Regions from separate parts of the Brevibacillus sp. FW306-2-1A-C05A genome, predicted to be linked through region 1. Evidence: riboswitches for the same ligand, from Rfam matches in the RefSeq annotation. Region 1 holds a riboswitch; the other holds the start of a gene.

Region 1 (3,595 bases):
CGAGCGGCCTGGAAGCTTTGATCGGCAGAGGCTGCAACGCCTGCAACCGCGCATACTCCTGCTCTTTTTGCCCGGCTTGCTCGTAGCTGGCTACCCGCAAGACAGCAGGGCCTCCTGTTGCCAACTCGACGCGATATTTCCGGTCTGCCGAATGCCCTTTTTTGATTTCCTCCACGCTCCCCGCCTGTTGCAAAAGCGGAACCGTTTTTTGCAGCGACACCAGCCAGTCTTCCATTTCGTTCACTCTCCTCCCGGTCTGTGATAAAAAGCAGCATGCTCGATTATACGACAGCCGTGGCAGCAATTGGTAGAAAAAAACGCCGGGAAGCTCGATTTGCTTTTTGCGTGTACAGACGAAATCTTGCCGAAGTTGATGGCGCAGCTCGCAGCGACGGGCGAGAACGCGGCCTTTCAGTTTGGCGACCCGGTTCCGCCTTCGTTCATCGGGCTGTTCGGCCACATCCAGGCGCACGCCGACTTTTACCGGGTGATGCTCGTCAAACACCGTGATCTTGCGAGAAAAAAAGAAACTGCCCGCTGACGGACAGTTTCTTTTATAAAGGAGACTTACAGTTTTACTACGTTCTCAGCTTGAGGACCGCGGTTGCCTGTTACGATGTTGAACTCAACGCGCTGGCCTTCTTCCAAAGTTTTGAAGCCGTCGCCTTGGATTGCGCTGTAGTGTACGAATACGTCGTCTCCGCCTTCTACTTGAATGAAGCCGTAACCTTTTTCTGCGTTAAACCATTTTACTGTTCCGTTCGCTTGCATGAGAAAACCTCCAAAAGTCAATTTGAATATGCTAGTCATATTTACCGAAGCAAATAAAGCTCACATATCATGAAGAAATACCCCAGAGCGAGATCGCGATACGCCTTCATGATATGTGAAGTTGATCTACTTCGCTAAAATGAAAGTGTCATAGGACGGAACTGCCATGTTAAAACCAAAACTTTTTGAAAACCTAAAACGACGAAAGCCCTTCCTCTCTTCCATCCTTGCGGCTCCGATGACCGCGCCAGTGTGAATCGGGATTTCAAAAACGTTATCCATCAGCATACACCTCGAAGATTTAGGCTCAAGTATTCAAGTAGCATTATCATTTTACCATAACCAGACCGTAAAAATCAACCATTTACTACTACTCTATCAGAAAGGCAACTGCTACAATAGGCTCGGGAGGGATTGCGAATGCAAAAAAACGAAACAGGAAGTAATCGAGTTGCTGGAAAAACAGACACCTGTACTCATCCTTGACGTCCGCGACGAGGCAAAATTCCGGAACGGAACGCTCACCAGCGAATTGGCCGCAACCAAAAACGTTCCCTATGTGCACATGCTCGAACGTGACAAGCCCTTAGATGAAGAAACAGAATCCGTGGCGCGAAAAGCGCAGGTCATCACGGTCTGTACGTCGGGCAACAAAGCGCAAAAAGCGGCTGCTCTGCTGCGCGAGCACGGATACGAGGCAAAAGCGCTGCTCGGCGGACTGACAGCGTGGAACGAGCCGGAGAGCGAGGGCGAATAAGCTCAGTAGCGCCAGCGTTTCCAGCGGTTTGGCAGATATTACTTCTTTATTTCGGGTGGGATAGTCTGATATTCTGGGTCATGCCAAACCAATAAGCCGAAGCTTCCTCACGAATGGAAGTGCGGGGGATCTTTTTGTGGGTCACGCATCCACTAAGGGGTGAATCGCTCGAAGGAGCGTAGGGTTGTTTCCTCAATCCGAATCCGACAACTAACCTCGTAGGCCAAAAAAAGGAGACGATGTTGAATATGAAACGTTTTGGAGCTACTGCCATCGCGATGACTCTGGGATTGGGCTTGGCTTTGACCGGCTTTACCCCATCTGCATCTGCTGCAGCCAATTGCCCGGTACCAACTGGCATACAATACCAAATCCAGTATCAATGGATTCCATATATGGGTCAGCTTCCATTTGCACCTAGCGCACAGCCACAACAGCCTGCCGCGCCAGTAAATCAGGCGCCTGTACAAAAGCAGCCCGTACAAAAGCCGGTGCAACAAGCGCCACAAGCACCAGCAAAGCCAGTACAGAACGTCACAAAGCCGGCTGCTCCGGCGAACCAGGCCGACCAGGCACAGGCTGGCGACTTTGCCAAGCAGGTTGCTGATCTGGTCAACCAGGAACGCGCCAAAGCAGGTCTGGCGCCTGTAACGATGGATGCTGCCCTGTCCAAAGTCGCTCTGGCGAAAGCAGCCGACATGTCGAACAACAACTACTTTGACCACACCAGCCCAACGTACGGTTCTCCGTTTGACATGATGAAGCAATTCGGCATTTCCTACATGACCGCAGGCGAGAACATCGCCATGGGTCAACGCAGTCCGCAAGAAGTGATGACGCAGTGGATGAACAGCGAAGGCCATCGCAAAAACATCATGAACCCGGCCTTCACCAAAATCGGTGTCGGCTACACCAACGGTTACTGGGTTCAGGAATTTATCGGCTAAGAACGTCTTTCCCTGTACACGAAAGCCGGGTACTCTTTTTCCAAAGAGGCCCGGCTTTTTTCGTGTGGAGCTATCCTTGCTCCGTATTTGCCGCGTTTTTCGCTTTGGGGGTGCAGCCGCAGCCTTCCTGCTCGTCAAACAGAGCGACTTCCTTCTGGTTCATCTTCTGCTTCGTTGGATAGGCAGAAACTTGCTGCAGTTCGGCATTGACATCAGACGATTGATTCATCCGTATGGCCCCCTCGCCGCTATTTGTTCGTGGTACGTCCCTAGTATGCGCGAAAAACAAACCGGGTCATTCCTGCCGATCGCTGGAAGCGGCGCAAGGAAGCTGCCGCTGTCAGACAGCGCCGTGTCTACTCATGATATGTTCCAGGTCTTTCAGTGCTGCCGCCGCTGCTGCTGCCGGGTCCGACTTCCCGCCCACGACCATCAGTTCGCCCATGACGTCTGTTTCCACGCGGATCGCTTTCGTCGTCCCTTTTACTTGGGCAAAAGGATGCGTCGCATCGACTGCGACAAGCTCAACCGCTGCCGCTACGCCGTCTGCTGTCGGCCGGATCGTGCCGATCAGCTTCGGCACCCGTCCGGCGCGTTTCCACTCGGCGATTTGGGCGGGAGACAGGTCGCGAACGCTCGCCCGCGGGATATCGGAGAGCTTCAGCCTGGCGTCGAACACGGCGTTGGCCAAAATCGCGATTTTCGAGGCCGTATCCCAGCCGTCGATGTCGTAGGTCGGGTCCGGCTCGGCGATGCCCATTTGCTGCGCCCGGCGAATCGCTTCCTCGCTCGTGACGCCTTCCTCCATGACGCTTGTCAAGACAAAGTTGGTCGTTCCGGTAAAAATGCCTTCCACATGCTTGATTTCACAGCCCGCCAGATTGTAGCTGAACAGGTCGATCGTCGGCAGGGCGGCCGCTGTTGCGCCGCTGATTTTTAACTGCACGCCTTTTGCTTTCGCCAGGGCAGACAAGCCGGCGTAGTCGACGACGAGCGCGCCTTTGGACACGGCGATCGCGTGCATGCCGCCTGCAAGCGCCTGACGGATGTAGCGAAGCCCTGGCCCCCCTGTCCGGGCATCAGACGGGCCTGCCTCGATCAGCACGTCCGCTGCTACGGT
Region 2 (3,595 bases), on a different contig from region 1:
ACGATCTCTCCCGCACGGGGAGGCTCCTGCTGAAAATGGTACTCTGCCACGACTTTCAGGTCGCTTTTCGTGGTGGAAGGGAGGGACAGCTTCAAGGAGTAGGCTTGTGACGGCCTGTGGTAAATCGTGTTGCCGCTCGCGTCCTTCACGACCATCCGGTACATGACGTCTTCCGGCAACTGCTTCTCCAGTTCCTGGCGCTCGATCGGGTCCTTGAAGTTGCTGGAGCGCAGTAGTTGGTTGAGCCGGACCTTTTCTGCCGCATCCTTTTCCGCCTGGTACTGGTTGTGACGGTCGTTTTTCAACTGGTCGATGATGATGTCCTGGAAGACGAATTTGAACAGCAGGATGTTGAGGGTAATCAAGGCGATAAAGGAGAGAAAAAGCTTGTTGCGAAGACTCATCTACAGTTTCTCCCCGATGAATACGTAGCCTGTCCCCCATTGTGTTTTGATGAATTGCCGTTCTGTTTCCAGCTTCTCGCGCAAGTTTTTGATGTGGACCGTCACGGTGTTGAGGGAGCCGTAGCCGTACCCCCAGACGCGGTCGTAAATTTGTTCCCGCGTGAACACGATCCCGGCATTTTCGGCGAGGAACGTCAGTAGTTGAAACTCTTTTGTGGACAGCTCAATCTTCTGGCCGTTGACGTAGACAGAGTACGTTTCCTTGTGGATCTCCAAGTCCTTGAACTTCAGGACGGTGATCGGGGAGCTGGGCGTCTCTTTTTCCGGCTGCTCCTCGGTATGCTTGCGAATGCGCTCGTAGCGTCGCAGATGAGCGCGGATGCGAGCCAGCAGCTCTTCGGTGTCAAACGGCTTCGTAATGTAGTCATCGGCGCCGATTTCGAAGCCGACGACTTTGTCGACCGCCTTGCTTTTCGCGCTGAGAAACAGGATCGGCAAATCCCATTCGCGGCGAATTTGCGAGCACAGCTCGTAGCCGCTCATATTCGGCATCATGATATCGAGCAAAATGAGGTTGGGCCGCTCGCCCTGGCTCAGAAGAGCAAGCGCATCCTCGCCATTTTCCGCCGAGGAAACCTGGAAGCCTTCGTTTTCCAAAATATCTTCAAGCAGTTCAATAATCTCCTGGTTGTCATCAACGATCAAAATGTGATCTTTCACCGGAATTACCCCCAGTTACTTCTATTAATAGGTGGATGAGGTGCTATGGCACAAAGAACTAATCCTGTCTATCATAACATGCTTTCACATGATAAGGGCAAGTATCCGTCCATTCATGCATCTTTACTTATAGGTAGGGGCACCTCTTTAGACCTGGTCCTAAATTTCGTCAGAAAAAGCCAGAGACGCAATGTCCCTGGCTCTTATTTTTTGCCGAACTACTTCTTTTGTGCTTGATTTTCCGACAACGATGCAGCTTGCACCGCGTTTTCCTTTTTCGGAGCTGCCGCTTCCAGAACAGGTGTGCTGATGCGCTTGGCGCCAACATAACGCTTGCTCCAGTAGTACGGGTCGTTCAACTTGGTGTTGACGACGCCGCGGCCAGATTCCGAATGCACGAATGTGCCGTTCCCGATGTAGATGCCTACGTGTGAGATGCTGCGTCCGTTTGTATTGAAGAACACAAGATCTCCAGGCTGCAGGTCTTTCTTGGCAACCGCTGTCCCCAATTCATATTGGGCGGCAGAATTGTGAGGCAGGTCTACACCTAACGCATCAAATACGTAGCGTGTGAAACCGGAGCAGTCAAAGCCCTTTTTGGACGTGCCAGATGCTTTGTAAGGGACGCCATACAGCTCGCTGACTACGTCTTGGAGTGTTGCACTCTCTGCCGCATGTGCAGCGCCGGCCCCCATCACAAGCATTCCAGCCATAACGAAAGACATTACCACCTTGCGCAAAAGAAACTGCTCCTTTCGTGAGCCTACGAAGTTAGCTGAAGGGTTCGGTCGAAAGGACGCCCTAGACTGCCAGCTGGCAATCATTCACCCCAAAAAAACTGGTTCCCCCGCTTCCGTCATACGGAATTCGGCTATTTTTCGATGTTTTTTTACACGCACCTTACGAAGATTCTACGCTTTTCCCGTTTTCCCTCTTTTTTGACCGCTTGTTCACTTTTTTGTCACAAAATTTCGCCAAATGGTGTAACGTCTTGCTTCGACAATGCAAGCGCTGGCTGGCGAAAAAGAGGGGACCAGGCTCGTCCGATTACGGCAGGAAATGCTCTCCGTCCAGGGACGGAGGGAAAAACCAACCGCACGCCCGTTATGGGGAGCCTATGCGGGGGGCTACAATAATGCCATAAGGTTCAACAAGCACCACACGCAAGAGATGATAGGAGGTAAGCGAGCATGAGCGAACGGTCTGGAAAGTTTTTGCTCGGACTGGTTCTCTTGCTGGTCGGCGGGTTGGTTCTCCTGGATTTAATCGGAATCGACCTTGGTGATCTGATCGGGATTTTGATTCCCGCGGTCATCATGCTGTACGGCGCTCGAAAAATCATGGGACAATCCGGTTCGCGTTTTTGGGGAATCGTGATCTTCCTGTTCGGGTTCCTGATGCTGATCGGCAAGCTCCATCTGCTGTTTCACGGCTTACTGGCCATTGGTGTGATTTATCTGGGGTATCGCTTACTGCGCCCCGGCCATGTCCCCAAAGAAGCGCCGCCAGCCTGGGAACGTCAGTGGGCACAAAAAGTATTAAAAGAAGACACGCTGGACGCGTGGGAAAGAGAAATGACCCGCCGCCAGCCATAAGCAGCCATGTCGCGAGAGCTTTTGGATGAAATGACACGATGTGATATGATGAGGAGGAATTGAAAATGAGTATTTTCAAACGTTTGCGTGACCTGACAGTAGCTTCGGTAAATGACGCCCTGGATTCGATGGAAGATCCGGTAGTTATGCTGAATCAATACATGCGGGATATGGAAGTGGAAATCGGACAGGTCGAAGTGGCTGTCGCCCGCCAGGTAGCATTGGAAAAGAAATTCCGCCAGCAACTGGACGAAGCGAACGCTTTGATCGAAAAGCGCGACCGTCAAGTAAAGCTCGCGTTGACAGAAGGGGAAGACGAGCTTGCCCGCCGCGCTCTTGCGGACAAAAAGCAGTATGAAGCTCGTGCAGCCGAGTACGAAACACTCTATCTGGCAGCTTCCGAGGCCGCTACGCAAATGCGTGAAAAGCTGGCCGAACTGAAGGAAGAGTTCTATAAAATGCGCGCAAAAAAATTCACGCTGATGGCACGGGCACAAGTAGCCCGCACGCAAAAGCAGGTGAATCATGCGGTAGCAGGGATTGGCAATCAGTCCGCAGGCCGCGGGTTCGCTCGTATGGAAGAAAAAGTGATGCGTATGGAGGCGGAGGCACAAATGAGCGGCCAATGGCGCCAAACGAACCTCGCCTGGGAGAGCGCGTTGTCTGACCTGGAAAAAGACGATCTGGATGCGGAGCTTGCCAGCATCAAGGCGTCGTTGAAGGAGAAAAAACCAGCGTCCGCCCAGCCGGAACAATCTTGATTGGACAGGAACTGGGGGATTGGTTGTAGAATAGAGTGTGTCAATCAGGCAGCCTGTATAGCAGGCTGCTTTTCCCCTAGGAGGTACGATTCTTGGCAGACTTCATGGTCTTTTT

Evidence for each region. Region 1 has a riboswitch for cyclic di-AMP ahead of AC3WJN_RS13280 (CAP domain-containing protein). Riboswitches for the same ligand answer to the same signal wherever they lie in the genome.
Region 2: linked by a shared signal. The riboswitch ahead of AC3WJN_RS22660 (C40 family peptidase) and the one ahead of AC3WJN_RS13280 (CAP domain-containing protein) in region 1 are both predicted to bind cyclic di-AMP.

What each region holds. Positions count from the first base shown of each region.
Region 1 is NZ_JBYSWV010000019.1:8,140-11,734, forward strand. It holds gene AC3WJN_RS13260 (phosphotransferase family protein) at 1-235, opposite strand, end outside; gene AC3WJN_RS13265 (hypothetical protein) at 335-541, shown strand; gene AC3WJN_RS13270 (cold-shock protein) at 568-771, opposite strand; gene AC3WJN_RS13275 (rhodanese-like domain-containing protein) at 1,217-1,528, shown strand; cyclic di-AMP (ydaO/yuaA leader) riboswitch at 1,613-1,768, shown strand; gene AC3WJN_RS13280 (CAP domain-containing protein) at 1,777-2,475, shown strand; gene AC3WJN_RS13285 (hypothetical protein) at 2,546-2,704, opposite strand; gene AC3WJN_RS13290 (homoserine dehydrogenase) at 2,816-3,595, opposite strand, start outside.
Region 2 is NZ_JBYSWV010000056.1:8,773-12,367, forward strand. It holds gene AC3WJN_RS22650 (sensor histidine kinase) at 1-404, opposite strand, end outside; gene AC3WJN_RS22655 (response regulator transcription factor) at 405-1,124, opposite strand; gene AC3WJN_RS22660 (C40 family peptidase) at 1,343-1,864, opposite strand; cyclic di-AMP (ydaO/yuaA leader) riboswitch at 1,869-2,007, opposite strand; gene AC3WJN_RS22665 (LiaF transmembrane domain-containing protein) at 2,315-2,719, shown strand; gene AC3WJN_RS22670 (PspA/IM30 family protein) at 2,785-3,480, shown strand; gene AC3WJN_RS22675 (class I SAM-dependent methyltransferase) at 3,573-3,595, shown strand, end outside.